3 regions of the Brotonthovivens ammoniilytica genome follow, and region 3 is predicted to be linked to each of the others. Evidence: riboswitches for the same ligand, from Rfam matches in the RefSeq annotation. Region 3 holds a riboswitch; each other region holds the start of a gene.
The links. Region 3 has a riboswitch for cobalamin ahead of cbiD (cobalt-precorrin-5B (C(1))-methyltransferase CbiD). Riboswitches for the same ligand answer to the same signal wherever they lie in the genome.
Positions count from the first base shown of each region.

Region 1: another riboswitch for cobalamin. It lies ahead of OCV88_RS05700 (sirohydrochlorin cobaltochelatase); the one in region 3 lies ahead of cbiD (cobalt-precorrin-5B (C(1))-methyltransferase CbiD).
Region 2: another riboswitch for cobalamin. It lies ahead of OCV88_RS09740 (bacterial Ig-like domain-containing protein); the one in region 3 lies ahead of cbiD (cobalt-precorrin-5B (C(1))-methyltransferase CbiD).

Region 1 covers NZ_JAOQJQ010000002.1:251,764-262,187, forward strand. Annotated here, with positions in the region: gene OCV88_RS05670 (L-fucose/L-arabinose isomerase family protein) at 1-44, shown strand, start outside; gene OCV88_RS05675 (biotin transporter BioY) at 322-867, shown strand; gene OCV88_RS05680 (response regulator transcription factor) at 1,100-1,807, shown strand; gene OCV88_RS05685 (sensor histidine kinase) at 1,832-4,501, shown strand; gene OCV88_RS05690 (MerR family transcriptional regulator) at 4,735-5,355, shown strand; gene OCV88_RS05695 (DUF362 domain-containing protein) at 5,617-5,787, opposite strand; cobalamin riboswitch at 5,997-6,202, shown strand; gene OCV88_RS05700 (sirohydrochlorin cobaltochelatase) at 6,437-7,441, shown strand; gene OCV88_RS05705 (hypothetical protein) at 7,503-8,420, shown strand; gene OCV88_RS05710 (ABC transporter substrate-binding protein) at 8,420-9,595, shown strand; gene OCV88_RS05715 (FecCD family ABC transporter permease) at 9,608-10,424, shown strand, end outside.
Region 2 covers NZ_JAOQJQ010000003.1:375,496-385,919, forward strand. Annotated here, with positions in the region: gene OCV88_RS09705 (hypothetical protein) at 1-1,193, shown strand, start outside; gene OCV88_RS09710 (hypothetical protein) at 1,190-1,627, shown strand; gene OCV88_RS09715 (aminotransferase class V-fold PLP-dependent enzyme) at 1,633-2,931, shown strand; gene OCV88_RS09720 (SufE family protein) at 2,900-3,316, shown strand; gene OCV88_RS09725 (PucR family transcriptional regulator) at 3,327-4,790, opposite strand; gene OCV88_RS09730 (fucose isomerase) at 5,008-6,540, shown strand; gene OCV88_RS09735 (hypothetical protein) at 6,544-6,987, shown strand; cobalamin riboswitch at 7,409-7,600, shown strand; gene OCV88_RS09740 (bacterial Ig-like domain-containing protein) at 7,826-10,424, shown strand, end outside.
Region 3 covers NZ_JAOQJQ010000006.1:141,549-151,972, forward strand. Annotated here, with positions in the region: gene OCV88_RS13650 (cobalt-precorrin 5A hydrolase) at 1-808, opposite strand, end outside; gene cobM (precorrin-4 C(11)-methyltransferase) at 854-1,612, opposite strand; gene cobI (precorrin-2 C(20)-methyltransferase) at 1,609-2,295, opposite strand; gene cbiD (cobalt-precorrin-5B (C(1))-methyltransferase CbiD) at 2,292-3,464, opposite strand; adenosylcobalamin-variant (AdoCbl-variant) riboswitch at 3,557-3,628, opposite strand; gene OCV88_RS13670 (NAD(P)H-dependent flavin oxidoreductase) at 3,741-4,799, opposite strand; gene OCV88_RS13675 (tocopherol cyclase family protein) at 4,914-5,771, opposite strand; gene OCV88_RS13680 (FAD-dependent oxidoreductase) at 5,764-7,197, opposite strand; gene OCV88_RS13685 (thioredoxin domain-containing protein) at 7,308-9,314, shown strand; gene OCV88_RS13690 (glutamate synthase-related protein) at 9,459-10,424, opposite strand, start outside.

The DNA.
Region 1 (10,424 bases), on a different contig from region 3:
AGCCAAAGGGAATGCTTTACAAAACAGAAAATCCTTTTGCATAAATAAGCTGGAAAAGAATAACAGACAGAGGAATCGTCGTATGAAAAGGCCGCAAAGACAGTACGTTTTGCGGCCTTTTATCTGCCTGTATAAGATATTTTTAAAAACGGGTTTATATGATTCGTAACATAAAAGAGTTACAGGCTAAAATTATCTTTTGATAAAATGTTAACCATAAAACAACAAAAAGAGGTTGACAATTAAAAGAAAGATTATTATATTAATGTTTATAGTTAACATTAAGCTTTGAGTTTATATTAGGGAGTAAGGAGTTTATCATTGGGTAAATCTGCATTTAAAACAAAAGAACTGACAATAATGGCACTTTTTGCCGCATTGCTGTGTATTTCATCTTATATCAGTATTCCCCTGCCGTTTTCAGCGGTCAGTCTTACTGCACAGACATTGATTATAAACATTATAGCGCTGCTTCTTTCGCCGAAAAAAGCGGGTATTACAGTTGGAATCTGGATATTGCTTGGTTTTGCGGGGCTTCCGGTGTTCTCCGGAGGCATGGGAGGACCTGCAAAATTATTTGGCCCAACAGGAGGATATATTTTTAGTTATCTGGCGGCTGTTATAGTAATTTCTTTGCTGAGAGGAAAAAAAGGAAATTTGTGGCGTCAGTTTCTGGTGACGATTGTCATAGGGATTCCCGTGATATATCTCGTGGGAACGCCATGGATGATGGCTGTGACCGGAATCGGCTGGCAGGCAGCTTTTGCCACCAGTGTACTTCCATTTATTCCGGGGGATATTCTAAAGTGTGTTGCTGCAGTATTTATCAGCAGGTCTCTGCGCAGAATTATAAATGAAAATGTATAACAGTGGTGAAATAGAAGACATAAACAGGTTATAAGATAATTATTAAACGGGAAAGAGAGCTTGGAAACAGGCTCTCTTATTCTTTTGCTTTCCATAAAACCGACAGAAACCGTTAAGAAATCGTTAAGAAGTGACAAGTCTTCTTAGAAAGATTTGATTGCTATTATTAGTTACAGAAAAGAAAAGATATCCTTTTGAAAGGATGTGCTTTATAATGGTGGGGAGGTGAAAAATGATGAATATTTTAGTATGTGATGACGACAAAGAAATTGTAGATGCTATTGAAATTTACCTGATGCCGGAAGGGTATCAGATCTTTAAAGCATATGATGGAATTCAGGCGATTGATATTATTAAGAAGCAGGAAATCCATCTGCTGTTAATTGATGTAATGATGCCGCGTATGGACGGTATCCGGGCTACATTAAAGATACGGGAACAGTACAACATACCGATTATTATTCTTTCGGCCAAGACGGAAGATGCAGATAAAGTAGTCGGGCTGAATGTGGGAGCAGATGATTATGTTGCAAAGCCATTCAATTCTCTAGAGCTGGTTGCAAGAGTGAAGTCGCAGCTGAGGCGCTACACAAAGCTTGGTACAATGTGTGCCGAGGCCGAACATAATATTTACCAGTCAGGGGGCCTGATGATTAATGATGATACCAAACAGGTTACTATTGACGGAGAAGAAGTGCAGAAATTGACTCCAATGCAGTATAATGTACTGCTGTTTTTGTTAAAAAATAAAGGCAGGGTGTTTTCTATTGAGCAGATTTATGAAAACATCTGGAATGAAGACGCAGTGAATGTAGATAATACCGTAGCGGTCCATATCCGGCATATCCGGGAGAAAATTGAAATTAATCCGAAAGAGCCACAATATCTGAAAGTGGTCTGGGGTGTGGGATATAAAGTTGAAGATATTCCACCCCGTTAAACGGATGGAAAGGTAAAAGATAAAATGAATCATAAAAAAATATTCGGATCTTTGGGAACCAAAGTTCTAGTAATTGTTCTGACACTTTGCAGCGCTGCTGCCATTGTGGCAGGTTCTTATCTTGCGGCGCTCTGCCTAAACAGCGGAGCTGGCATGTCAGATCTGATGAACAGGTACTCTTATAATGAAACGTCCGCTTATGGAAGAAAGATCGCAGACAGCGGGCTGCAGGCGTTGAGGAATGATGCAGTAGTAGATAAACTGACAGTTGACGGAAAATTTGACGGAACACAGACCCTGGATATTATGCACCAGGATGCAGGCATCTCGTATGAAAAAAAGGATCCGGCGACTACTTATACCTTGAATGATCTTAAGAAACTTTACGAGTCAGATGAACGGACTGCGTTGGATCGTCTATCCTATGAGGATGGGAGCAGCTGGAGTGAATATATAGATCTGACAGAAGTATATGAGAACGGGGATACGTATCTGAAGGATGAAAAAGGAAATGTGTATGAAACCTTTGCACTTGGTGAATCTTTGAATAATCTGGCAGATGCAGATCTTGAGATAACCCCGGTTTATAAAATTATATTTGATCAGAAACAAAGGAGTGTGAAGCTGCATGCCCTGAGCAATGCAGAGCTTGGCGATACTTCGCTGGAAGAGATTACGGAAACCGAGTTAAGAGCTATCCTGCTTTTGGGAGATGAAGTTTCGGCGCTGATTAGTGACGGAAATGCAGATTATACGGATTATAATGGAGAATTTCTGTATTACTATTTTGCCGGGGCGGAATGTGAAAGTGCCCTCCCTCAAAGTAAAGAGACATTGGCCAGATATGCATTGAAAAACCCGGGAACAGTGTCTATCTCTGAGTTATATCATAAACTGACATCAGCTGTATATGAAGTCGGACAGACAGCTGAACTGCTGGCGGAAAAAGAGAACGGGCAGCAGCTTGGATATTACTATTACGTGGATTCCAAAGGAAAGGTGATTACCAATTATCCGGCCTGGTCAGAACTTACCTATGAAGAAGCAAGAGACCAGCTGATTGGTCAGAAAGCGGAAAATACAGGAGCATATGCGGCCTGGGACAGCCAGACCTGGTCCGGAATTGAATCAGAAGGCACAGGCAATACCGGAAAAGAATTATTAGATCAGATAAAATATTTTGGTGAAGAGACATTGGGAGAATATCAGCTGATACTGGCCGAGAATAAGACTGCTGCTGAAAACCTGGATTATGAGATACAGCAGAAAAAAGAGACTTATAATCAATATATAGCTATGGCCCCGGCAGCTCTGGTTCTTATAATTGCCGGAATTGCGGGTGTGATTGTATTCTTTATTATTTCTATTGTTCAGGCAGGCAGAAAAGGCCCCGGGAAAGAGCGGTATGCCAGTACATTTGCAAGATGTATACCCATTGAGATTTTAATTATCATAGATATTGTCTGCTGGGTAATCTGGGCATCAGTTGTGGCAGCTGTTTCATCGGGCTTGTATCCGGGTACCTATACAGCGGCCAGTGCAGGAATGCTGGTATACTTTATGGCAGTGGTTTTAAGTTTTACAGGTTTGATGCAATGGGAGCTGCTGACAATTATCTGTAAGGGAAAAGCGAAATCATTACTGAAAAATTCACTGATTCAAATAGCTGCGACAAAATTAAAACAAGTCATTTCAAATGCATATGGAACCCGAAAGATCACAGGAAAACTGGTGATGTGTTTCTGTTTCTTTGCAGCTGCCAATATTATCTGCCTGCTGCTGAGTTTTATCGGGATAGGAATCCCTCTGTTTATTCTTTTGTGGGGAGCGGTACTGATCTTCCTAATGAAGCAGTGTGTACAGCGCCAGAAAGTAAAGGAAGGAATCCATGAAATCGCAGGAGGTAATCTGAATTTTCAGATTCCGGTGGAAGACCTTACCGGAGATAATCTTGAAATGGCTAATGATATGAATAATGTCCGGGAAGGAATGCAGAATGCCATTCAAGAGCAGATGAAAAGTGAACGGCTGAGAACAGATCTGATTACGAATGTTTCCCATGACATAAAAACGCCGCTGACTTCTATTATTAATTATGTAGATATTTTGAAGAGGGAAGACATTCAGGATGAAAAAATCAGAAGCTATATAGAGATTCTGGACCGGAAATCCCAGAGATTAAAACATCTTACAGAGGATTTGGTAGAGGCTTCAAAAATCAGCTCAGGAAATATTAATCTGAATATTGATGAAATTAATCTGAAACAGCTGCTAAAACAGACAAACGGTGAATTTGAAGAGAAGTTCGCAAGAAAAAATCTGAGTCTTGTATGTACACTTCCGGAAAGCCAGATGCTGATTCGGGCAGATGGAAGAAGAATGTGGCGGGTCATTGAAAACTTATATAATAATGCCGCTAAATATGCGATGCCAAATACAAGAGTCTATGTGGATGGAGAGTTCAAAAATGGAAAGGTAATAGTAACAATAAAGAATATGTCTGAATATCCGCTGAATTTTAGTGCCGAAGAGCTTATGGAACGATTTGTCCGTGGGGATGTATCAAGGAATACAGAAGGAAGCGGTCTGGGACTTGAGATAGCAAGAAACCTGACTGTGATGCAGAAAGGCTCCTTTGATATTTATCTGGATGGAGATCTGTTTAAAGTAACAATTGCTTTTGATGCGGTTTAAAGTGCAGGCAGATTGCCATTAAAGAATGAATGTCTGTATCTGGGGCAGTCTATACAATTTAACAAGGGCGGATTCGACGCAGGCAGATATTGCAAAAAGTTGTCGAATCCGCCTTTTTCCTGTTATAAGAGGGCAGTTTATGCCGAAACTTGCGATGAAAAGAGGATTGAGCACAGGAATATCTATGTTATACTTGTTTTAACAGTAAGTGGACTGTAAAAGGAGGTCAGAAATTGGAAGAAGTACGTTACATGATTTCGGATGCAGCGAACCTGCTTCATGTGGAATCACATGTGTTACGTTATTGGGAAGAAGAATTAGAGCTTGAAATACCAAGAAATGAAATGGGTCACCGTTACTATACAGAAGAGAATATTATTCAATTTGAAAAAATCCGAAAATTAAAAGAGGAGGGATATCAGCTGAAGGCAATAAAAATGCTTGTACATAATACAAATCCTCAGATACCGGACGAGCTTAAGACCACAGAAGTCGTGTCCAAAGCTCAGACGGAAACCGCCTGTGTGCAGACCAAAACAGATCCCGGGATGTCAAAACTGGATCAGTTTCAGCTTTTAATGACCCGGATTGTCAGAGACGCTATTGCAGAAAATAACCATGAACTGGGAAGAGAAGTCAGCACCCAGGTAGGGGATAAAGTAATCAAAGAGATGAATTATCTGATGAGGGAGCGGGAAGAACAGGAAGAAGAACGATTCCGGAAACTGGATGAGGCGATTCGCATCAGACAGAAACGAATGCGGCGGCAGAAAAAGGAGAAGAAGGTTAAATGCCGCAGGGGGGACAAGCCCGGTAAACTTCGTCTTGAACCCCAGGAAAGTACTTTATCCTAGAGGGAAGCGGACAAGTTCTGCCGGAAATGGATTTAGAATAGCAGCATAAAATAATGGACGGTTCAGTATTTGCTGGGCCGTCCATTATTTTATGCTATAGAAAAGTTTTGTGAACTTCTCTGTTTTTAAAGTATAAAAATCCGCAGGTATCTATCGGAGACAGTATAAAAAATAACCATCACTGTCTGACGATAAATACCTGCGGAACAGGTCCCTCAGCCCTGAGGGAAAAGCGGAAGGAACCGCCTTATTTAGTATGTATTATTCAGCTGCAATAGCGCCTACTGGACATCCATCTGCACAAGAACCGCAGTCGATGCAGGAACCAGCATCAATTACATACTGAGAATCTCCTTCTGCAATAGCGCCTACTGGACATGTGCCAGCGCAGGCTCCACAGTTGATACAAGAATCTGAAATTACGTATGCCATCGGTTTTTCCTCCTTTAAAATAAACAATCTTTATCAGCAAGCTTTTAAGCTTAAAGCTTATTCTAATACAAATAGATTGGAAATGCAAGGACTTTGAAATAGAAATTACTGTAGAAAAATAATCAATAAGGAATGGAAAAAATATGGATAATTCAGGAAAAAATATAGATTTTATTGCGGCTTTTTCAGGCCTGTGCTAGAATAAATGAAAATTGAATCAGGCATCCGGTGCCGTTGTCGAAAGAAACATCAAAGACAATAGTTAAAAGGGAAACAGGTGTAAATCCTGTACGATCTCGTCACTGTAAATAGGGAGTGCCAGGCCATGTGTATTACACAGTCACTGATTAATCGGGAAGGCGGCTTGGTATGAGGATCTATAAGTCAGGAAACCTGCCGGCTGCTGGTACGGGAACAGGGGTTCCAGATCACGAGTAATTGGTTGTACCGGATAAAATTCAGAAGTCGTGAAACCTTTTGCCATACCCGCAAAAGGTTTTTGTTTACTTTATAGGATATTTTTTCAGGAGTTTTAGCTGTTGTATGATTCTGGTGATGTGGACGCCATGTTTTCGGACTTCAATTTTTATATTCTCATCATAGACAATGGGATGGACGACAGATTCATTCCAGGATAAGGAGGAAAAAGATGAAGAAGAGAAAACTTATGACAGTGCTTGCCGGAGTGGGGGTGGCAGCTTTTATGCTTGCCGGCTGCGGTGACAAGAAAACAGAACCTGCCAATGCAGATGCTTCAGCGTCAAAGGAGCAGACAAGCGAAGCAGCGCCGGAGCAGGAAGATGAGGAAAATTACAATACAGGAGACGCATCTCTTGACAACACAAGAAATCAGGATGAGATCGGGGAAAAAGAGCTTCTGGTTGTAAGTTTCGGGACAAGCTATAATGACAACCGCCGTCTGACAGTAGGAGCCATTGAAAACAGTCTGGAAGAAAAATTCCAGGATTACTCAGTAAGAAGAGGTTTTACAAGCCAGATTATTATTGATCATGTAAAATCAAGAGATAACGTTGCCATTGATAATGTAAAAGAAGCTCTTGACCGTGCGGTAAACAATAAAGTAAAAACATTAGTTATCCAGCCGACACATTTGATGGATGGTTTGGAATATAATGATGTTGTGGATGAAGTAGCAGGATATACAGATTCCTTTGACCAGATCGCAATCGGCAAACCATTGCTGTCAAGTGATGAAGATTTTAATGCGGTAATCAAAGCCATTACAGAGGATACTAAAGCATATGATGACGGTGAGACTGCAATCTGTTTTATGGGACATGGAACTGAGGCTGAATCTAATCAGGTATATTCCAAAATGCAGACAATGCTGAACGATGCAGGATATAAAAATTATTATGTAGGAACAGTGGAAGCTGCCCCATCTTTGGATGATGTACTTGCATCTGTGAAAAAAGGAAACTATAAACGGGTGGTTCTTCAGCCATTAATGATTGTCGCAGGTGATCATGCCAACAATGATATGGCCGGTGGAGAAGCAGATTCCTGGAAGAGTACATTTGAAAAAGAAGGTTATCAGGTAGAGACCGTACTGAAAGGTCTTGGTGAGCTTCCGGCTGTCCAGGAAATTTTTGCAGAACATGCCCAGGCAGCTATAGACAGTTTGAAAAAATAAAGATATGTAAACGGTGCCCTGTGAAAGCTTCGCAGGGCACTGCACAGTAATAGAGGTAATTATGAAAAGAATAAAAGTATTGATATTGGTATCCGCATTATCGGCAGTTTGGCTGATGGGGGGATGCGGAAATGAAAAAAAAGATACGGCAGGCAGTCTGTCACAGCAGCAGGATGAAGCAAAAGATACAGAAAACAGCCAGGTGGCATCCTCTAAGGACATGGCAAAAAAGCAGGATGTTGGAACCGCAGATATGAAGGCTGTAAAGGCTTCACAGCTAAAAGAGGGAGAATATGAAATCGCGGTAGATTCTAGTTCTTCCATGTTTAAAATTACTTCCTGCACATTAACTGTGAAAGACGGAAAAATGAAAGCAGTAATGACAATGAGTGGAACCGGGTATCTGAAACTGTTTATGGGTACCGGAGAAGAGGCAGTAAATGCGTCGGAGGAAGAATTTATACCATTTAAAGAAAATTCAGAGGGGATTCATTCATTTGAAGTGCCGGTAGAAGCGCTGGACCAGAAGCTTGACTGTGCAGCCTTCAGTAAAAATAAAGAAAAATGGTATGACCGTGAATTGGTTTTCAGGGCGGATTCTCTGCCGACAGAAGCATTTACAGAAGGTGCATTAACCACAGCTGAAAGCCTGAACCTGAAAGATGGCAGCTATACCGGAAATGTTAAGCTGGAAGGCGGTTCCGGCAGAGCCAGTGTAGAATCACCGGCCCAATTGCAGGTAAAAGACGGGAAGGTTACTGCAAAGATCGTATGGAGCAGTTCTAATTATGATTATATGAAGGTTGACGGAGAGAAATTTGAGCAGATTAATACAGAAGGAAATTCTGCCTTTGAAATTCCTGTCAGCTGTTTTGACCGAAAGATTGCCGTTATTGCAGATACAATTGCCATGAGTGAACCTCATGAAATTGATTATACACTTACGTTTGATTCTGAATCATTAAAAAAGGCTGAATAATGAAAAAAATACATATATTTGTTCTGTGTCTGATGGCAGGAATTTTGATATTGTTTTGTGGAGCCTGTGCAAATCAGAATACGGAGCATTCTGACCGGAAGGGCAAAAATGAAGCCTCTTCCATAAGCTTTAGCGAGCTGGAGCTGGACCACAGTCTGCCTTTGCAGTATGCTGCACAATTTTCGGTAGATTATTATACCGGAGGCTATGCTCTGGTTGATATTACAGAGGGCGGCCGGTTTCTTGTAGTGCCGGAGGGAAAACCTGTTCCCGAAGATATGGAAGAAGATATTGTAGTACTTAAGCAGCCCCTGGATCATATTTATCTTGTGGCTACTTCTGCCATGGATTTTTTCAGGGCGCTGGAAGGGATTGACCAAATCACTCTATCAGGTACTGATGCAGACGGCTGGTATATAGATGAGGCAAAGGAGGCCCTTAAAGAGGGCCGCATGGAATATGCGGGAAAGTATAATGCGCCGGATTACGAACTGATCTTGGATAAAAAATGCAGCCTGGCAGTGGAATCAACGATGATCTATCATAATCCTGAGGTAAAAGAAAAGCTGGAGGATTTTGGCATTCCTGTGCTGGTAGAGCGTTCCAGCTATGAAGGGCACCCTCTTGGAAGAATGGAATGGATTAAGCTGTACGCCGTACTATTGGGAAAGGAAGATCTGGCGGAGACTTATTTTAATGAGCAGATTGCCAGTGTGGAGAAAATACTTTCTGAAGAAAACACAGGTAAAACGGCAGCTTTCTTTTATATAAGCTCCAATGGCTACGTGAATGTTAGAAAATCCGGAGATTATGTTTCAAAAATGATCGAACTGGCCGGAGGAAAGTATATCTTTCAGAATCTGGGAGACGGGGAAAACGCCCTTTCTACCATGAATATGCAGATGGAAAAATTCTATGCTGATGCGAAAGATGCAGATTATCTGATCTATAACAGTACAATTGAAGGGGAACTGAAATCTTTGGATGAACTGCTGGATAAAAGTGAGCTTCTTTCGGATTTCAAAGCGGTTAAGAATGGAAATGTCTGGTGTACCGGAAAAAATTTGTTTCAGGAGACCACCGGACTTTCGGATATGATTGTAGATATCCATCGAATGCTGACAGACGACGATCCAGAATTAACAGAGTTAACCTATATGCACCGGCTGAAGTAAGGGGGATGTCAGATGGCAAAAAAAATGCAGATAAGATATACGATATCTTTTATGATATTGGCAGTTTTGCTGCTGCTTTTATTTTTGTGGAACGTAAATTCCGGAAGCACCAGCCTTACAGCGGGAGAAATATTTGGCATTATTCTGAGAAAGGCCGGGGATGAGACTGCCGTGCGGATTATCTGGGATATTCGTCTCCCAAGAGTGCTGGCTGTAATTATTCTTGGCGGGGCCCTGTCCGTTTCGGGATTTCTTTTGCAGACATTTTTTAATAATCCCATTGCAGGACCTTTTGTACTTGGGATTTCCTCAGGAGCCAAGCTTGTTGTATCACTGGTAATGATTTTTCTGCTGAGTAAAGGATTAACTTCCGGGTCCGGGATTATGATACTGGCCGCGTTTGCGGGGGCAATGATTTCTATGGGATTTATACTGCTGATTTCCAATAAAGTACACCGGATGTCCCTGCTTGTTATCTGCGGAATTATGATTGGATATATCTGTTCTGCAATTACGGATTTTGTAGTTACGTTTGCGGATGATTCTAATATTGTCAATCTTCACAACTGGTCTATGGGAAGTTTTTCGGGAATGTCATGGGAGAATATCCGGGTGATGTCTGTGGTGGCCTTAGGGGCGCTGCTGCTGACTTTTTTGATGTCAAAGCCTATCAGCGCCTATCAGCTGGGTGAAGTATATGCACGGAATATGGGGGTTAATATCCGGGTATTCCGGATTCTTCTAATCCTTTTATCCAGCATTTTGTCTGCGTGTGTAACAGCATTTGCAGGTCCTATTTCCTTTGTGGGAATTGCAGTCCCCCATCTTG
Region 2 (10,424 bases), on a different contig from region 3:
AAGGAATTGCCAGAGATTTTGCTATGCGTTATCATGTTCCGGTAGCCTGTGAAGGGATGTTTGGTTCTACCGTATTAAATAGTGTACTGACAAACAGGGGATTTGAAAGCTATGCGGTTTTAGATATACCGGATGCTGTGCGGCTGCTTCGGGCACTGCGGACAAGAAAGGCTTTGAGGACGGTAAAAGTGCTGGCTGTTAACCGCAATAATTCACAGACCTCTATGGGAGCGCAGGATGCTTTTTTAAGCAATGATGAGGCTATGAAGCGTTTGGGCGTGCGTTTTCAATATTTCAGCTTCCATGAGTTTATGGATATGATGCATGTGAATGAGCATGGAAAAAACCCTTCACTTCCGGGGAGAAATGTTTATAATCTCACTGAGGCGGATGCAGAAGAAGCCGGGCGCTGGGCAGATGAGCTGATTGCAGATTCTGTTGAGACGGATATGAATCGGGATTATGTTGTCAATTCTGTAAAAGCAGCTGTTCTGATACAGAAACTGTGCGGACATTTCGGCTGTAATGCGTTTACAGCAGTATGTCCGGATGGCTGTGCAACACGCAGAATGAATGAGGAGCAGTTTACCTTCTGTTTCAGTCATTCTCTGTTAAATGAAAAAGGAATCCCTTCCGGCTGTGAATATGATCTTTTAGCTACCCTTTCTATTGCTGCTTTGGCAGCCCTTACAGGAAAAGCTCCCTATCAGGGGAATACCCAGCCTATGGTATGGTATGGAAAACGGGTAGAAGGAGAGTATACCGGTGTTGGTTATATTGAGGATATGGAACGTACTCAGAATATATATTACAGCGGTCATGCCACACCAAATCGTCTGATGCATGGATTTGATAAAGAAAAAAGCGCATATGCCCTGCGGTCATTTACAAACAGCGGCTGGGGTGCCACTATGCGGATTGATTTTAATCAAAATAAAGGGGAAACGATTACGCTGATGCGTTTTAATCCTCAGTGTAATAAAATTCTGGCTGCAAAGGGGACCTGCATTGGGGGATTTGGATACCATGCAACCGGCTGCAGCGAGGGAATCTATTTTGAGGTAGAGGATAAGTACGATTATTTCCACAAACAGGCGGAATTTGGTCTTCATATGCCTCTGGTTTTTGGGGATCATATAGACGATATTAAAATGCTGGGAAAAGTTCTTGGAATGGAAGTTGTGATTGTTTGATCAGAAAAAATATAAAGATGCGTATTCTGGAAGGACGGAATGCGGCAGAGTGGTATGCAGAGGAAATTCTCAGTACGCCGGATATTGATGTAACACAGTTTCGAAGCAGTTTTTTAAACTATCTGTGTTCTAAATTTCTGTTAAAGCCCTCTGAGATCACTACAGATAATTTTTATGAAATCTGTCAGATATCGGTAAAAAAAGCGGTCAAAATGCCCTCTGGAGCACTGGATGCAGCGGAAACTGCATCCAAATGCGGCGGGGCCACCACTGCTATGAATAAAAAAGTGCTGTTTATCATGGCAGTGAAGCGTGAATTTGGAATTAATATTTCGCCCGGGGAGAGCGCCTCTTTGGAAACCTTTACAGCGTTATGCGATTGTGTATATAATAAAATAAAAAAGAAAAACGCAGGCGGGAAGGAAGAGGACTAGGGAGTATGGAAGGGAGACTTAAGACACGGGATACGGGTTTTTGCGCCGAAAAGCTGCGGAGTGAATTTGCTATTCTGCAGCAGACATATCAGGAACAGCCACTGATTTACCTGGATAATGCAGCCACCATGCAGATGCCGGATGCCGTAAAAAGACGGATTGTTCAACATTATGAGCGGGATAATGGAAATGTCCACCGGGGGATACATGTTCTGAGCACAAGAACTACGGAGGCCTATGAAAATGCAAGAACCCTGATAGCAGAGCAGCTTGGTGCCAAAAACAGGGAACAGCTGATTTTTACTGCCGGGACTACAGATGCAATTAATCAGGTATGCAGTATGACAGCGCCTTTCCTGATGCCCGGAGACGAGATTATGGTTACTCAGATGGAGCATCACTCAAATTTTCTTCCCTGGATGCAGCTTGCAAAACAAAGTCAGGCAAAGCTTGTGGTCATTCCGGTACTGGAAGATGGAAAACTGGATTTGGAGCAGTTTTACAGGAAAATGTCCCACAGAACTAAAATTGCGGCTTTTACCCAGCTGTCCAATGTAACCGGCGTGAAAAATCCTGTTGAGAAAATGTCTTCTTATATCAGAAACCATACGGATGCGCTTATTTTAGTGGACGGTGCACAGGGCATTGTACATATGGGCTATGGAATGCCTGATTGTGATTTTTACTGCTTTTCCGGTCATAAGCTTGGGGCGCTGACCGGAATCGGCGTGCTCTGTATGAGTGAACGGGCACAAAAAATCTGCAGACCGGCAAGGTTTGGCGGCGGAACGGTCTATCAGGTATCTGAGACGGAGATGCTGCTAAAAGACGGTGCAGAACGGTTTGAAGCCGGAACACCTAATTACGCCGGAGCTGTCAGCCTGGCAGAAGCCTGTATGTTCTGGAAGCAATATCCGGGCAGGGCAGTAAGAGAACATGAGACAAGGCTGTTAACGGTATTAGAACAGGAGCTTTGTAACATACCTTCTGTGCGGATTCTTGCAAAAGGTCAGGAGAAGACAGGATGTCTTTCTTTTGTATCTTCTGTGGCAGGCGCCTATGACCTGTGTACTCATTTTAACCGGTACGGACTGGCGGTGCGCAGCGGACACCACTGTGCGCAGCCGTATCTGAATGCCCTTGGAATACAGAGTGCCGTCCGCGTTTCTGTGGCGCCTTACAATACAATGGCGGAGATACAAAGGGCTGCAGAGATTATACGGGAAACAATTACATATTTTGAAAGGATTTTAGAAAATGGACCCCATGAGCATGGCAGAGGTAGAAGACGATATAAAAAATGATATTGCGGAATTAAAGGAAGAGATCAGCCAGTATACATTTCTGGTGGAATGCGGCGCAGACCTGCCGGAGTATCCTGACAGATACAGAAAAAATAAGTATCTGATACCGGAATGCCAGGTGCGTACCTGGGTGTATGCAGAATGGAAAAACAGCAGACTGTATATCCGGGCTGACAGTGAGTCCCTGCCGGTAAGAGGGGCATTGTCCTTTCTTCTTGAAATTTATCAGGACAGAAGTGTACAGGAAATTGCGGAATATTCCTGCACACTTCTGCAGTTTGAGCCCTTTACAAAGCATTATACAAAGGAGCAGTTAGATGGCCTAAAAAAGGTGCTGGGACAGTTTAAAAGTTTCCGGGCCGAAAATCAGGGGTCGTCCCGGTAAAAAAAGAAAACTAAAGATGGTATAAAGTATGATAAAAGGAGTACAGCAGGTAGAAACGTTCCTGTGCATCCTCCAGATTCAGCTGCCAGAGAGTCTGTATTTTTGACAGCCGCATAAACAATGTATTGCGGTGAATATAAAGCTCACTGGCAGTTTTTTGATGGTTCCGTTCATTTTTTAAAAAACAGAACAGCGTATCATAAAAGGCTGTGTGATAGGTTTTATCGTAAGAGCGGATAAGCGCCGGAACCGGATGCAGGATATTACCGGAGGTATGTTTATTTACAATATCGGTGATATATTTTACTGCGTTATCCCTGCAGTAAAAGAGCCGGCCTTTTTTGGGGGATGCCTGAGACAGAGCAGAAAGTACCTGGTGGTAGGCTTCTGCAATATGGCAGACGTCCTGAAAGGGAAAACTAGCGGCGCCGTAATAATTATTTTTTTCCATTAAAAATATCAGCCGTTTTACAAAGTCTTCCGGTTTTATCAGATCACAATTTAATAAAACTACTATTCTTTTCTGATATGGGATTGCATAAACTCCGGAAGAATCATCAGAGAGCATTCGGCTTAAATGGGCATCAAAGTGGAACTGTTCTGACAGAGCGGTAATCACATAAATCTGTTTTTGGCAGTTTTCTTTCCAGCCAAATAAGGTCAGCCGGTGTAAAAGAGGAGCCAGTGCATTTTCATTTCCGTCCAGTGAACGGGCGAAAAAAGAAACAAAGTGATAAGAAGAATCTTCCGAGATATTTGACTGTATCCAGCTGGCTGCATGGGCGGCAAACAGCTCCAGCAGATGCGGCAGATGATCGGGGGGACATTCTTCATCAAGAAGCACAATCAGTGTGGCCATGCGCTCATCATCTAAAAAAATATGTCTGCAGCAGGAAGGATGGGGAAAAAAGTCTGCCGGAAGAAGAAAAACAGATTTTTTATAAAAGGAATCCTGATGAGCCTGATTAAACTGCATCAGAATATCGGCAGGAGCACTTTGGAGGCCGTCATTGTTTTTCCAGATGTCTTCAAATGGCATTTGTGCGGCAGAAGATGACTGAGCAATTAAATATTGTGAGGAGTCCACAATAATAATGGGACGGTGCAGCATGGCTTCACCAAGATTCAGAAGCTGGGAGAGCGTACAGCCGCTCTGAATGTTTTGTGCGCAGGTTTCTGACCAGCGGCTGTAATTAGCAAAGGTTTTTAAAATATCATTGAATACGGCAGTGATATTGTCTGTGTTTAAAAAAAGATAATCAGAATCGTTTTTGCAGACAACGAGATTCGAACCGTCCTGGAAAAAGGCGTCAGAAGTGCCTGCATATAAAATATGAGATTCTGTATTTTGCGGGATATGGGCATCTGCGTTATACAAACGCAGTTCTTCTATGGGAATGGAAGTCCTGGCGCATTGAATTCTGGGAGAATAGTGTGCCAGCGCATGTTTGAGGATAAAAAGACTAAGCTTCATAATTGCTCCCTTCTTGAAAAATATAAATTTTTAATGACAGAATTATTATAGCTGAGCTGTAAAAAGAAAACAAGAAAATGTGCAGAGTGAACAGCACATAATTTAATTATTAAAAAATACTGTTTTTGATGTACATGGAAATGTGAAAAATGCACAGTTATAATGATTATATTAAAATATGATCTGAGAGATCAGTACATATCAGGAGGAGGATACGATGATTCGTAAATGTATGGATGTAAAATTGAATGTGAAGCCGGTGTTTGTAATGTTTGCGCATAAATATTATTATGAGGGACCCTGCCGTATGACTGGTGGAGATTCTCTGCAGCCGGGGTTTGATTCTATTGTGAACGGTGCGATTTTTCAGGGGACTATGGAAGGAATTAAGCATGTAATGCCGGAATGCGTTCATATTATGGAACCGGTATTTCTGGAAACAAGCTGTGACTGGGAGGTGAAAGAAGAATATTTTGAAACTCTGCTGAAAGATCAGCATGAAGTGGATGTATATCTGGCGGCAGGAGCCTTTGGAGCGGATACCGTATTTAACGAGTTTGCACAAAAATGCGGAAAACCTTTTGCAATACAGCCGGATATCTGGGGGCCTGCCAGAGCAGGCGGACTGTACAATCTGGGGGTAGATGTTATCTGCGAAATGACCTGGGAGGATCTGGTGCGGCATTTTATCGTTCTGCGGGCGAAAAAAGCCATTGCAAAGGCGAATCTTTTGCTGGTGGCAAGGTTTAACCATGACCTGCCTGTGGCCGGTGCCACAGACAGCTTTGTGAATCTTAAGGCCGTAACAGATCTGATGGGGGTTCATTTTCGGACCGTAAATGCACATGAATTAATTGATCAGATGAAACCGCTGACACCGGAAGGAAATTACACAACACCGGGGCGGATTACACCGAATATTACAAAAGAAGAGATTGGAGAGCTGGAAATACTGGCAGATGAGCTTTTGTCAGGAGCGGAAAATACAGCAATTGAAAAAGAAAAGCTAATGAAGTCTCTGATCGCCTATAAAGTAGTTCAGAAAAATATGGACCTGTACGATTGCAGCGGAGCTGTAATTCCATGTCCGGATATCTGTTCCACAAGAAGATTTAATGAGGAGCAGTTTACCTTCTGTCTGGCACACTCTTTAAATCTGGAGCAGGGCATTGCCTCGGCCTGTGAGTATGATGTGGCTTCCGCTGTAACCATGCTGGCTGAAATGAGTGTGTCCGGCAGGGCTCCGTATATGGGAAATACACTTCCTATCGTTTCTACAGACGGTCGGGGATTAAATATGCAGATTTTAAAAATGATTTCGCCGGAGGATGTAAAAGAGGTGGAAGGGCTGGACAATCTGTATGTTGTATATCATTCCACTCCCCACAGAAAATTGAAAGGGATTCATGAACCGGATGGAACATATGCACTGCGCCATTTTGCCTATGATCAGAAATTCGGTGCAGTTATGCGCCATAATTTTGACGAGGATAAGGGACAGGTAATTACTTTTGCAAAATTCAGCGGAGATTTAAAGAGGCTGTTGATTGGAAAGGGGACTATTATCAAAACGGTAGGCTATGATTTGGATAACTGCAACGGCGGTTTTATTTTCCAGGTGGAAGATCAGAAAAAGGTATATAAAGAACAGTGCCGTGCAGGCTTACATATGCCATTAATTTTCGGGGATTATTCAGAGGAATTAAAAATGCTGGCAGAAAGCTATGGTATGGAAGCAGTTATGGTATAAAGCATGAGAAAGGATATTAAGGAGCGGATATTAAAGCAGAATATCCGGGCTTTAGAACAGGCACAGCAGGTGGTGCAGACACCGGAACTTTCTGAGACGTCAGTCAAAGAATGCGTGCATTTATATATTTGTTTTAAACTTTATCTGGAACCGGAGGAATGCCGGGGAATGATGCTGTTTCAAATGGCGGTAAAAAGCATTGAGCAGTCCATAGCTATGAAACTGCCTCTTGTGCGGGAGGGAGAGACGGCAGTTACATGCGGCGCTGCATCCAGTGAAGCTATGAAGATTGCGCTTTTGCTGACTGCTCTGCAGAAAGATTTCCGGGTCAGACTGGACTCTAAAAAACTGGGATTTGCAAGAGATACGGAGACAGTGGGCTGTATGGTATGGGATGCGCGAAAGAAAGGGAGAAGGACAGATGGTACCGTAAAATCTTTACAATAAAAGGTATTTTCTTTGCATGTTTTATATTTTGATTTCATTTTAGCAGAAATGGGAATTGCAGGTATTGGAATTCTTGTGCTGACACAAAGAAAAAAGAATGCAAAATAACATAAAAAGGATTTACAAAAGATGACATAGGGAATCGGATTGTTGATTTGTGGCAGCCGTCTTAACTTTTCAGAAGGTTAGGGCGGCTGCTTTTTATGTAAAAAAGTCCTGTGATTGGTTAGAATAAAATTGCTTAAAATAAATTTGTAAAATTTTTGTATATTCAGGGTTTTATTTGTAGTTTTTATATGGATTTCTGTAAAAAACACAAAAACTTTGACTTGTAAGTTGTGAAATATTATAATAAAAATCAATAATTTACGTCCTGAAATCAAAAAATCATTGAAAATCAGGAAGATAAGAGGAATTACTAAGAAAATAAGTTGTTATATGTTCTGCTTCATGAAAGCAGCTAAGAGGGAATCAGGTAGAAGGCCTGAGCGGTCCCGCCACTGTAGATGATAAGTTTTGCTCGCGGCTTTAGGCCGGCCACTGGGAAACCGGGAAGGAGAGCTAAAACGTTTGAGTCATAAGCCAGGAGACCTGCATATAACATATGACATGCTGGCGGAGAATCAAAATTGTCATAAATAAGAGAGAACGATGATAGAAACAGAAAAAACGGACTGTGGTATTTTGCCATGGTCTTTTTTTGTTTTTAAATACTTCAAAAATATGCTGTTACAGAGGATAACAAAGAAAATGCGATAGAAATTTGAGGGAGGAAATTTAAAAATATACCCGGCATTGCCGGTTGATGATAGATAGAAATAACATGAAAGGAGAAATCATGAAAAAGAGAACAGTAAAAAGAAAAATGTGGAAACACAAAATTGCCGCTGTCATATTGTCATTGGCAATGGTTATCCCAAGTACTGTATGGGCTGCTCCGGAAAACAGCAGCAAGTCTGCTGATATCACAGTGTATTTTACAACAGAAAAAATCACACTTGGACAGGGGCTGATTCAGGAACCGGTAAAGGTGGTTGTGCCCAAGGACAGTTCGGTTGCAGATGTAACCCAGGAGGTTCTTGGTGATGAGAAAACAGATGTAAAAACCGACAGTTTGCAGGGTGATTATTATCTTCGGTATGTAAAGGATGGCGGTGAGCCGGAAGGATGGGATAAAAGCAAGATCCCCGCTAAAATCATGGCTGCCCTTAATAATTCAAGCGAAAGTGATCCGGCCGGACAGACATCATATACCGGCTTGAGAAATAGCAAAGAATGGCTGGGAGAATTTGATTATAGCGGACAGTCCGGGTGGATGTTTACAAAAAATAACCAGGGAATAGAAAAAGGAGCAGATCAGATCAAGGTATCAGATGGTGATGTAGTCCGACTTCAGTTTTCAGTGTATGGCTATGGCGCGGATATTATGGACCAGTCAGACTGGGGAGCTGCGTCACTGGCAGATTATGCCAATAAGGATGAATTAATAAAGGAACTGGCAGACTGTACAGATAAGACATCCGATACTTTTAAAGCGGCTTTGGCTGTTTTAAATGACTGGGATGCAGCTCAGAGTGAAGTAGACAAAGCCGCAGAAAGTCTGACCAGTCCACAGGCAGATAAAAGCAGTTTAAAAGGGCTTCAGTTTGCTCTTGACAGTGAGGGAAAACAGCTTTTAGAGTTTACCCCGTCTTTTGCGTCTGATGTATTTAATTATACAGTGACACTGCCGGATTATATTACAAATATTTATGTGAATCCTTCCAGCGCTATAGCGGAAGATACACTGAACTCCTGGCCGGTGGCAGGCGGAAGCGTAAGGACAATGAAAAGCGATAACTGGAATCAGTTTTCTGCTTCTCAGGATATGTATATTCGAATCGTACCGGCAGCAGGCGGTGATGAAGTAAGCTATATGATTAGCTATAAGAAGGCAGCCAGCCTGAAATCTTTGACAGTAGATGATACAATGAAACCTGTCTTTGACAAGGAAGTAAAAGAATACAGGGCTTATATTCCTGCGGATTCTAAAACAGTATCTGTGACAGCGGAAGGGTATCGCTCTTCTTACAGTATTGAAGCCGGCGGCATCAAAGGTGACAGCGGCGAGGCGATTGAGGTTCCGGTAACATGGGATGCTAATGGAGAAATGAAGGTTCCTGTAAAAGCAGTGAGCAAAGATATGGATTCCATTGAATATACATTGACATTAACAAAAGAACCCCAGGAGAATGAACCGACAATTGTACTTCAGCCAAAGGCTGGACAAATATATGTTGATACAGATACAGAGCTTGACCCTATAAAGGTGCGGGCATCCGGAAACGGTGAAATTTCTTATCAGTGGTATGAGAATGACAAAAACAGCACAGAAGGCGGTAAAAAAATTGAAGGTGCAGCAGAAGCATCTTATACTCCGGTTCTCAGCGGAAAACAGGTTGAAAAGTCAGAGAATCATTACTATTATTGCGTGGTCAGCAATACAGTCGGCGGAAAGACATATACACAGAATTCAGAAGTTGTATATATAACGGTAAAACCGGATCCCACACCTTATAACATAAAGATAGCTCCGGTGGATGGAAGTGCAGTTCCGGCAGACGGTTATAAGTATAATGTAGGAGATGAGACCAAGGAGTTAAAAGTTACTTTTGATACAAGAGCAGAGGGCACCAAAGATACACTGGATATTGATTATGTATGGTCAACAGGTACAGAGGCCGGAAGCCCGTCGGGTGGTACTTATGGATCCGAGACTTATACATATAAGGCATCGGTAAACAGCAGAAGATATGTCAGTGTAAAACTGTATATTACACAGGATGGAAGGCGGTTTGGAGATAGTTACAGTAATGAGATCCTGTATACTGTTTCAGCAGAAGCGGATGATATTCAGGTTCCTGCTTTTGCATCTGAGTTTGCAGATAAAGAATATCTGACAGGTGCGGCAACAATACCATTTTCTTCCGCGATCCGCTATGGGTCCACACATCAGAATTCCACACAGACCTACCAGTGGTTCGAAAGTACAGATGGTGTGAAGTTTACACCTGTTGGAGAGGCTGAGACCTATAAAAGTACAGCTGTAAGCTATAAGCCGGAGAGCTCAGATGTTCCGGCGGTTAAATATTATAAATGTGTTGCCACAAATACGGTAAACAGTTTTAATGGAAAGACCTATGCCATAACCGGTGAATCTACAGTTGCTAAAGTTTCCTTTAAGACATTAGATCAGATGGTAGATGAAGAACTCTGGGACGGTAAAGGAACAGAAACGGATCCATATCAGCTGAATGATCTTGATGATCTGAAATTGATACAGACAATTGTCAATGAAAAGGGAATTGATCTTTCCGGAAGTCATTTTAAAATGATGAAAGATATTACGATTCCAGCTGACTGGGAACCAATAGGAACCGGAACTACAACAGGAAGCG
Region 3 (10,424 bases):
ACTCTTTAAATATCCCCCAGGTATTTAACCACTCTTCAATCATCTCTTCGATGGCGTAAAGAGTGGTACCTTTCCTGCAGCCGATCCCAAGAATCGTCTGCTTTGGTACCAGGTACAGCGTGGCATCCGGCAGTTCTCTGCGCTTTTGAACACCCAGGTGAATCCACAAAGATTCTTTTTTTGCGTATTCAGCAGCTGCCTGTTCGTCCCATTTTAAATAATTCAGACCCCGGGGAAATTTTATCCCTTCCAAATGCCGCTGTGCTTCTTCGTCTGCTGTCACAAAAATGTCTTCGTCTCTCAGCAGTCTGGCCGATACCTCTTTCGCCAGGCTCATATCCGAGATCCAAAGATGATTCTGTTTTGCGAACACATCTACTGCAAACCGCTCTTTTACATCCGTTGCAGTTGTAATTACCGGAACAGCTCCCAGATTTTTTGCCAGCTCCCAAGCTGCCTCATTGGCTCCTCCCAGATGTCCGGATAATAAAGAGATTACAAACTGTTTTCCTTCGTCCACTACCAGCACCGCCGGATCATACCGCTTGCTTTTTACAAATGGAGCAATGGCCCGCACCGCAATTCCGCAGGCTCCTGTAAACACAATCAGCTCCGAGGTTTCAAAAGCCTGCTCTGTCCAATCTGCCAGCGTACCATTTAAAATCTGCACAGAGGCATCTTCACAGTCTGTCATATAACGGCTCTTCACAGAAAGAACAGCTTCATATCCCTTCTCTTCTAAGCTGTTTACCACATCTTTTGCTACGGCCAGCCCTCCTGGCGTAAAACAAATTACAGAAGCTTTCACAGGCTTATCCCTCCTTTATATGACATCCGGCCTTCCCCGGCCGATTTACTCAGATGCTTCCCGAAACTCTGTGGTAAATCCGGGATCATACAGTTTTGAACGGTCATAACGGGTATGGGCCACCACATCACCGATAATCATCAGCGCAGTCTTTGTAATATTGTGCTCCGCCGCTGTTTTTGCCAGTGTATCCACGGTACACACAAAGGTTTTCTCATCCTCCCAGGTTGCTTTATAAACAATGGCTGCTGGCGTATCCGGCTGATATCCGCCTTCTATCAGACGTCTGCTTAGCTCCTCCAGCATACCGGTACTTAAAAATACAACCATAGTAGCCTGATGAGCGGCAAAGCTCTCAATACTTTCCTTCGCCGGTACAGGGGTTCTTCCGGCCATTCTTGTAATGATAACACTCTGAGATACGTCAGGCAGCGTATACTCCAGATTCAGAGCCGATGCCGCTCCGCAAAAAGAGCTCACCCCCGGACAGTAATCGTATGCAATCTGTTTTTCATCCAGTACATCCATCTGTTCCCGGATAGCTCCGTAAAGACTTGGATCCCCGGTGTGAAGGCGAACTGTCATCTTCTGATTCTGTTCCGCAGTTATCATTACCTCCAGCACTTCTTCCAGCGTCATTTTCGCGCTGTTATAAATTTCTGCTCCCGGCTTTGCGTACTCAAGCAGCTGCGGATTTACTAATGAACCTGCATAGATAATAATATCTGCTTCCTCCAGATATTTTTTTCCTCTGACTGTAATCAGGTCCGGCGCCCCGGAACCTGCTCCCACAAAATGTATCATGATTTCTCCTTTACAATAATCAATGAATAATAGCCTGCATCCTCTGGAATCGCATCCGCACCGTAATAAACCTTTTCTCCCGGCATCCCGCAGTTTTCAATCATCACCACTTGTGCATCCTGCTGCTGCAGCACTTTTTTTACCTGCTCTATCTTTTTTCCGGCTTTCATCAAAACCTTAGTTCCCGGAAGTTTAAGGGCCTCCTCTATCTGATAAGAAGCCGGTATCACATGAAGCTGCTGCGCTTTTTCCACAAGGCCGATATTTAACCGGGCCGCAGCCGCGCAAAAGGATGTAATCCCGCTGATAATTTCTGTTTCATATCCTGCCGCCTGCACCTTTTTATGGATATACAGATAGGTAGAATATACCGACGGGTCCCCAAGAGTTAAAAACACCACCTGTTTTCCTTCATCCAAAAACGCTCTGACAGCATTTGCTCCCCTCTCATGATTTTCCTCCAGCTTTACCGGATCCTTTGTCATGGGCATACTTACCGGCAGCAGCACTTTACCGGCCAGCTCCGGATAAATCTGCTCTACAATCTGATATGCCACGGAATCTTTTGGTTCCTCTCCCGGAACAGCTACTACATCACTGTCTCTGACCGCCTCAAGGGCTTTGATGGTCAGCAGCTTTGGGTCCCCTGGTCCTACACCGATTCCTGTTAATTTTCCTCTCATTTTCTGTGTTCCTTTCGCTGTTGTTCTATACACTGTAATAACTCCAGCACATTTTTTGTATCTGCAAGCCGTCCCTCCACATTGGAGAAAATAATGGCTGCGGTCTTTATATCTCCTCTGGTTCTGTGGTCCATATAAAATTGAATCTTTTCCGCCGTGATTTCCATTGTCTCTTTTAGACACCCGGCTGCCTTTAAGATCTGCACAGCTTCTTCTGTGGTAACCGAATCCAGAATATTCTGTATCACTTTCCCTTGGGCCCCTGCCCGGAAAGCCTGGGCTGCCAGCAGCTCTGCCCGGCAGTCTGCATTTCGGGAATGTGTATTCATAATACCGCCGGATACTTTTACAAATTTCCCAATATGGGCGATAAATAAAATTCCCTGTATTCCCAGCTCCGCCGCCATATCCAGCGTTTCTCCCAGATAATTGCTGCACTTCATGGAAAAAGTCAGATCAATATCCATCTCCTGCTGTGAAAACACCTGTCCGTAATTTCCCGGTGTGATGACAAGATACTGAGCACCTGCCTCTGCCAGCATCTTCATCTCCAGCCGGATACTGGCAATGAGAGCATCCTCGCTCATAGGAACTACAATCCCGCTTGTCCCCAGAATGGAAATCCCTCCGGTAATGCCAAGCCTCGGATTAAACGTCCGTTTCGCAATCTGTTCTCCCTCTGGCACAGAAATTATAATATTCAACCCCTTTTGATAATTATATTCCCGGCAGATCTGCCGGACTTCATTTAAAATCATCTTTCCCGGCACCGGATTGATAGCCGCTTCCCCGATTTTTTGCGAAAGCCCCGCCTTTGTTACTCTGCCAACTCCAATCCCGCCGTCTAACGAAATACCTTCCGATTCTTCCGTCAGTGAGACCTGTGCATAAATAAGGATTCCATCCGTAACATCCGGATCATCCCCGCCATCTTTTCTTACTGCGCAGCTGACTCTCCCGGGCCTTTGCTGAATATCCTCAATCAATAGTCTCAGCAAAATTCCCTTGGGGGTCTGTATCGCCGCCTCTTCCACTGTCTCCCCGGAAAGCAGCATCTTTGCCGCCGCCTTGGCAGCAGCTGCTGCACAGGTACCGGTAGTATACCCATACCGGAGTTTTTTTCCGTCTTTTAAAATGAAATACTCTTCAATTCCGGTCTTATGCTTCATATATAAATCCCCCAAAAAAAACCGCTGTCTTCCGACAACGGTTTTCTTTTCCCGATTATATGACACTTCGGTTGCCGCAAAATGTCAACAAAATGTAACACGGTATCTGACTTTTACAGTAACGGACTTGTATGGGAATTTCACCCATTTCCCTGCTTTTACACTCTGTTTTTCATTATAATTTAATTGCAATTTGGTGTCAACGAAGCTGGTTTCTTATTACAAAAAAGCCAAAAAAAGTACCAAAAATGCAAAATATTGGCGCAGCCGCCTAATTTATTGTGTCAGTTCTTCCATAACCTGCTTTACTGTTGTAATCTTGGCTGCCTGAAAGGCATCTGCCCCGCAGAAAATCAAGCCTTCCTCCAGCTCCCCTTTCACGGCATGAATCAGCGCTTCTGTAATACAGTAAGGCGCTTTTGCCGGATTACAGGCTCCCATACAGCGATAGCATCTCTGTACGGGGCGAAGCCCTTTTTTAACCTGGTCCAGAAAATGATTGAAAATTGCACGTCCCGGCATCCCTACCGGGCTTTTAATAATACAGATATCCTCTTTCTGACAGTTTATGTATGCTTCTTTATATAACGGATGTGCATCGCACTCCTTAGTAGTCACAAATTTTGTAGCTGCCTGAATGGCATCTGCCCCAAGCTCCAGATGATGCTTTAAATCAGAAGCAGTATTCACGCCTCCCCCCACAATCACCGGGATATATATCTGATTAGCCTCTCCAAGCTCTCTTATATACTGTATAATTCTGCACTCTTCTGCTTCAAATTCTTCATCGCTGATATCCTCAAGCTGCTCCGGCAGAAATCCCAGATGGCCTCCTGCTTTAGGCCCCTCGATCACCACTGCATCCGGCAGCCTCTGGTAACGCTTCTGCCACATCTTTATCAATACCTGGGCTGATCTTAAAGAAGATACTACAGGGATAATCGCCACATCAAAATCCTTCACATATTCCGGAAGCTTTACCGGCAGTCCCGCTCCCGAAACAATAAAGTCCACGCCGCATTCCGCTGCCTTTCTAACCTGTGCTTCATACTCCTTTGTAACAGTCATAATATTAATGCCGATTACTCCTGTGGGAGCAATTTTTCTTGCAGTCTGAATCTCTTTTTCAATAGCTCTTAAGTTCGCAGCTTCCGCATTTGTATAAAAATCCGGTTCCCGAAATCCTATCTGGGCAGCTGATATGGTCCCCGCACCACCTTCTTTTGCCACATTCCCTGCAAGGGTTCCAAGAGATACTCCAATCCCCATCCCTCCTTGTACTACAGGATATTTTAAAGACTTCTTCCCAATCACTACTTCTTTATATTGACTCATTCACCGTTTCTCCTCATTACGAAAGGCTGCCCTTATGGATGGACAGCCTTTCCAAATCTATAAGTGTTTTTATGAATAGATTATACGAAAGAAGATTTTCTATGTCAATAAATACTATACTTTATCCTGATACTCATATTCAAAAGCCGCCTGATCAGAACCAAAGGCGAAAAGCGTCCTGTCCTCCTCCTGAAACCGGTAAAATGCATGACAGGATGCGCTTTCATGAATCACCCGTGTCATGGCGCCGCCCTTTGGCGCATACAGCGGATGCGACTTTTTCTCCACAAGTCTCGCCGTCAGTGTGTATTTCCCCTGGCGGATTACTATGGTTCCCCAGCCGATTTTCTCCACTTTTGCTCCCAGATACGTTGCCAGCCGATACTCCATTCCCCGCCAGTGAATCACACTGATAATTCCTGTAAATCCAAAAGGCCCCATAGGAATCTTTGCAACAGACAGCATTAGTGAGCCTTCCCGGAAGGTACACTGTGTCCAGGCATATTCTTTTGGAAAAGACCGGCCGCAGTCTCCTTCAATATAACCGCTGCCATTTTCAAACTGATAACTTTTCCCGTTTATTTTAAGCTTTCCATTTACCACATGATTCATACTGCGCACACGGTGTCTGCACTCCATAAAGGGCACCATACAAAAAGGCCCCATAATATCATAGCGAATAGGAGAAAGCTCTCCAAACCGGAGTCTGCCTACAGCATCCAGTTCCTCCGTATGAATATTCAGCCGGATTCCCTTTTCCAGAAAAAGATTATCACCAATTGCCATGGGAAGATCTGTTCTGCTTCCCCGAAGCTCCCGCTCAAAAAAAGGAACATTCCATGCGCCGTCATCTGTTATCAGCTGTATAGAACAGCTTCGCTTTCCATTTGTTATATGAAAGGCCGGTATTACTGCAATGGTATCCTGTCCTGCCTGACACTTAAAATACCATCCGCTGAAATAATTATTCATGTGCAATTCCCTCCTGTGCCGGATTTGATATTAAATTCCCCTGATAGTCAAACCTAGAACCATGACACGGACAATCCCAGCTTTTTTCATCGGGATTCCACTCCAGCTGACATCCCATATGAGGACACCGGATATCCACCGCGTAAACATTTCCTTCTTTGTCTTTGTATACACCGGCCTTTTCTCCGTCCAGCTCTACAATTCCTCCGTGGTCTGCCTCAAGCTCTTTTACAGTCTCATCCGGAATCTGAAAAATCCTTCTTACCAGTCCTTTCACAGCCTGTCCGCCTTCACCGGCCATTTCCGGAATATTTTCCATGGAAAAACGGCCCGGATCAAAAACTTCTGCATAGGGATTCTCCTTTCCAAGTATCAAATCCCTTAAAAGCAGTGCAGATACCATAGAATGTGTCATCCCCCATTTTCCAAACCCGGTGGCTACATACCAGTCCGGTTTCCCTGCCGCATACTGACCGATATAGGGAACATGATCCCCTGTCATACAATCCTGGGCAGACCAGCAGGCCGCCTCCCTGCTTTCAGGAAACCATTCCTTTGCCCTCATCTTCAAAGCATGATACCGGCCGCCCTCTGTATTTTCTCCGGTCCGGTGGTTTTCACCTCCCACAAATAACAGTTGTTTATAATTACGAAAAGAATATGGATGTTCTCCCTGGCCAATGGCCATCCCGTTTATATGGCCCGCCTGTTCAAGCGCAATAACATAAGAACGCTCCTGATGCATTTTTGCAAAATACATTCCAGGAAAATTTATAAATGGAAAGTGGCATGCGAATATAATCTGGTCAGCTCTCACAGAGCCCTCATCCGTTTTAACTACATGATCTTCTACCTCTTTTGCCATGGAGTTTTCATAAATGGTAAGAGACTCTGAAATCTCCTTTATAAATTTCAGAGGATGAAACTGTGCCTGATGTGAAAATCGCACTGCCGCCTGAAATGGCACCGGAAGTTTCAAATCTGTTATCAGCTGAGCTGGAAGCCCCAGATTCTCTGCCGCCAAAGCCTCCTGCTCCATATCTTTCCTGCTTTCAGAATATATATAGGCATCCTGTTCTTCAAAATCACAGCTTATCTTCTGCTCCTCAATGAGACGTTTGTACTCAGCAACAGCCTCTTCATTTGCCTGCCCGTATAATCTGGCCCGTTCCTCTCCCAGACTGTCTGTCAGTTCCCGGTAAATCATGCCGTGCAAAGATGTAATTTTCGCAGTTGTGTTTCTGGTCTGTCCGCTGGCAATACGGGCTGCTTCCAGTACAACAACCTTTTTCCCTGCTTTTTGAAGATAATAAGCCGTAAGAATCCCGGCCATCCCCGCGCCAATTACCGCTATTTCTGTTTGTATATCTCTCTTTAATGACTCCCTCTTACTGATACTGCAAGTCTTAGACCATACTGATTCCATTGTTTTCCTCCATCAACTTTTTTTACATATTCTGCCCGTAATCTGTGTTAATATCCCGGCAAACAGGAATAATATACACATCAGCCATTAAAACAGAGAGGAATTTTCACATGCCGAATCATTTAAAAACTGAAACATCGCCTTATCTGCAACAGCATGCAGACAATCCTGTTCACTGGTTTCCCTGGTGTGAGGAAGCATTTGATAAGGCCAGAGCAGAAGATAAGCCTATTTTTCTAAGTATCGGATATTCTACCTGCCACTGGTGCCACGTTATGGCCCGGGAATCTTTTGAGGATTCCGAGACAGCAGAGCTCTTAAACCGGTACTTTATCTCCATAAAAGTTGACCGTGAAGAGCGGCCGGATATTGACGCCGTCTACATGGCCGCCTGCCAGGCTTTTACCGGCTCCGGCGGATGGCCTCTGACTATTTTTATGACGCCGGACCAGAAACCTTTTTATGCCGGCACCTATTTTCCGAAATTTTCCCGCTATGGAAATGCCGGTCTTTTAGAACTGCTTCCCCATATTGCAAAAATGTGGGAAAAACAGCGCGGCAGGCTTCTTGCAGCCGGTGAACATATGACCTTGCTGCTGCAGGAAACTGCATACTCAAACGGAACCCTTCCCGATGAATATCTGATTTTAAAGGGCGTTTCCATGTTAAAGAGTACCTTTGATCCCCAATGGGGAGGATTTGGCAGGGCCCCGAAATTCCCCGCACCCCATAATCTTATGTTTTTGATGCATTATGCCGTGCTTACAGGAGATGATGATGCCATGCACTGTGCCGTCCATACCCTGGAAAATATGTTTCAGGGCGGAATTTTTGATCATATTGGAGGTGGATTTTCCCGGTATTCTACTGACGATACCTGGCTGATTCCTCACTTTGAAAAAATGCTTTATGACAATGCCCTTCTGATAGATGCATATACCACTGCCTATCATCAAACCGGCAGAGCCTTCTGCCTGCACGTAATTCAAAAAACTGCCGATTATATTTTCAGAGAACTGACAGACCCAAAGGGTGGATTTTACTGTGGACAGGATGCTGACAGCGGCGGAACCGAAGGAAGCTACTACCTCCTTACTCCCGGGGAAATTATTCAGTATCTGGGTACAACATCCGGCCGCCGCTTCTGTGAATGGTTTCACATTACGGAATCCGGCAACTTTGAGGGAAAAAATATTCCAAACCTCATTGGACGGAAAAATTTCCTGAACAAAGAGATGGAACCGCTCTGCAAAGAAATCTATTCTTATCGTCTGGCCCGGCATTGTCTGCATAAGGATGATAAAATCCTTACCTCCTGGAACGCAATGATGATTTCCGCCCTGGCAAAAGCCGGATTCTACTGCGCAAATCCAAAGTATCTGCAGGCGGCAAAAAAAGCCCAGCGTTTTCTTGAACAGCAGTTGTGCAAACCAGACGGCAGGCTGTACATCTGTTACAGAACCCCTCACGAAGGGCTGCTAGACGATTATGCTTTTTATGCCAAAGCACTGCTGGAGCTTTATTTCTATACTTTTGAATTTGAATATCTAAAAAAAGCGGAGCACACTGCCCGGCGGATGATGGAATTGTTCTGGGATAAAAATGACGGCGGCTTTTATCTTTACGCCAATGATTCAAAACCTCTGATTGTCCGGCCCAAAGAAACTTATGACGGAGCAGTCCCTTCCGGAAACTCTGCTGCCGCTCATGTACTTGCCTTACTTGCGGCTGTTACCGGTGAAGAATCCTGGAGCTCAGCCAGAGATAAACAGTTCGTTTTTCTGGCATCTTCCATGGCTGATGCCCCCGCAGCATACTGTTCTTCTCTGGATGCCATGTGTCATGTTTTATATCCTTCCGCAGAATTAATCTGCGTATCTTCAGAACCCAGCATGCCAGATGAGGCAATGGAATTTTTAAGAATGTACACAGGAACTAATCTTACCGTACTATTTAAATCTCCTGAGAATGAAGCGCCCCTGGCCAGGCTTGCACCATTTACTGCAAATTACCCGCTTCCTCCAAAAGGAACCCGTTACTATCTGTGCCAAAATAATACCTGCAGCGCGCCTGCCGAAAATATCGCTGAACTGTTTTCTAAGAATACTACAGATTAAAATACCGGCATCAAAATCCATCACTAAACACGAACGTTAATTATCCTGTTCCAGAGTCTTCCCTAAAAAACTGCCCAATCATTCTCAATTAATAAGAGAGCCTTTCTCCAAATTTGAAGAAAGACTCTCTTGTAAGCACTCACATTATGCGTGAGGTATATTTGTAAATTCGGATATTTCTCTGCTGACAGTACAAAGATCATCCACGGATATATCATGGAGATTCTCATGCCCGGTTATTCTGGCAAAGGTTTTCAGCTCTGAAAGCATTACATTCAAATAATTACCTACCCGTTTCGCTGCAGCTTCCGTTTTAAATCTGGATCGCAGTTCCGAATCCTGAGTCGCTATTCCCACAGGACATTTTCCTGTCCCGCAGATCCGATACTGCTGACAGGCTGCTGCCATCAACGCGGCAGAGGCAACCGCAACTGCATCGGCACCCATTGCCAGCGCCTTTGCCACATCGGAAGATACGCGAAAACCTCCTGTTATAATCAAGGATATATCTGAATGTATGGAATCCAGATATTTTCTCGCCCGGTAAAGCGCAAAAACAGTTGGAACACTTGCAGCATCCCGAACCAGTTTGGGACTTGCCCCTGTAGCGCCTCCTCTTCCATCTATCGTGATAAAATCAGGCTCTGCATATACACAGTATTCCAGATCCTTTTCAATCCTGCCCGCTGCAATTTTTATTCCTATGGGACGCCCTTCTGAAGCAAACCGAAGCTGTTCTACCAGCTCTTTTAAATCCTCTTTACTGTCAACTCCCGGAAATCTTGACGGACTAATAACGTCCTGGCCCAGAGGTTTATTACGGATTTTTGCTATTTCAGGGGTAACTTTATCCCCGGGCAGGTGTCCTCCCATCCCCGGCTTTGTTCCCTGTCCGATTTTAATCTCAATGGCATCGGCATTTCGCAGATTCTCCGGCGTCACGCTATAACGGTTCGGTACATATTCAAAAATATACTTATCCGCAGCCTCCATCTCTTCCGGCAGAATTCCCCCTTCTCCGCTGCACATGGCAGAGCCGGCCATAGCACTGCCCATTGCCAGAGCCGTTTTCGTTTCTTTTGACAATGCTCCAAAAGACATATGAGATAT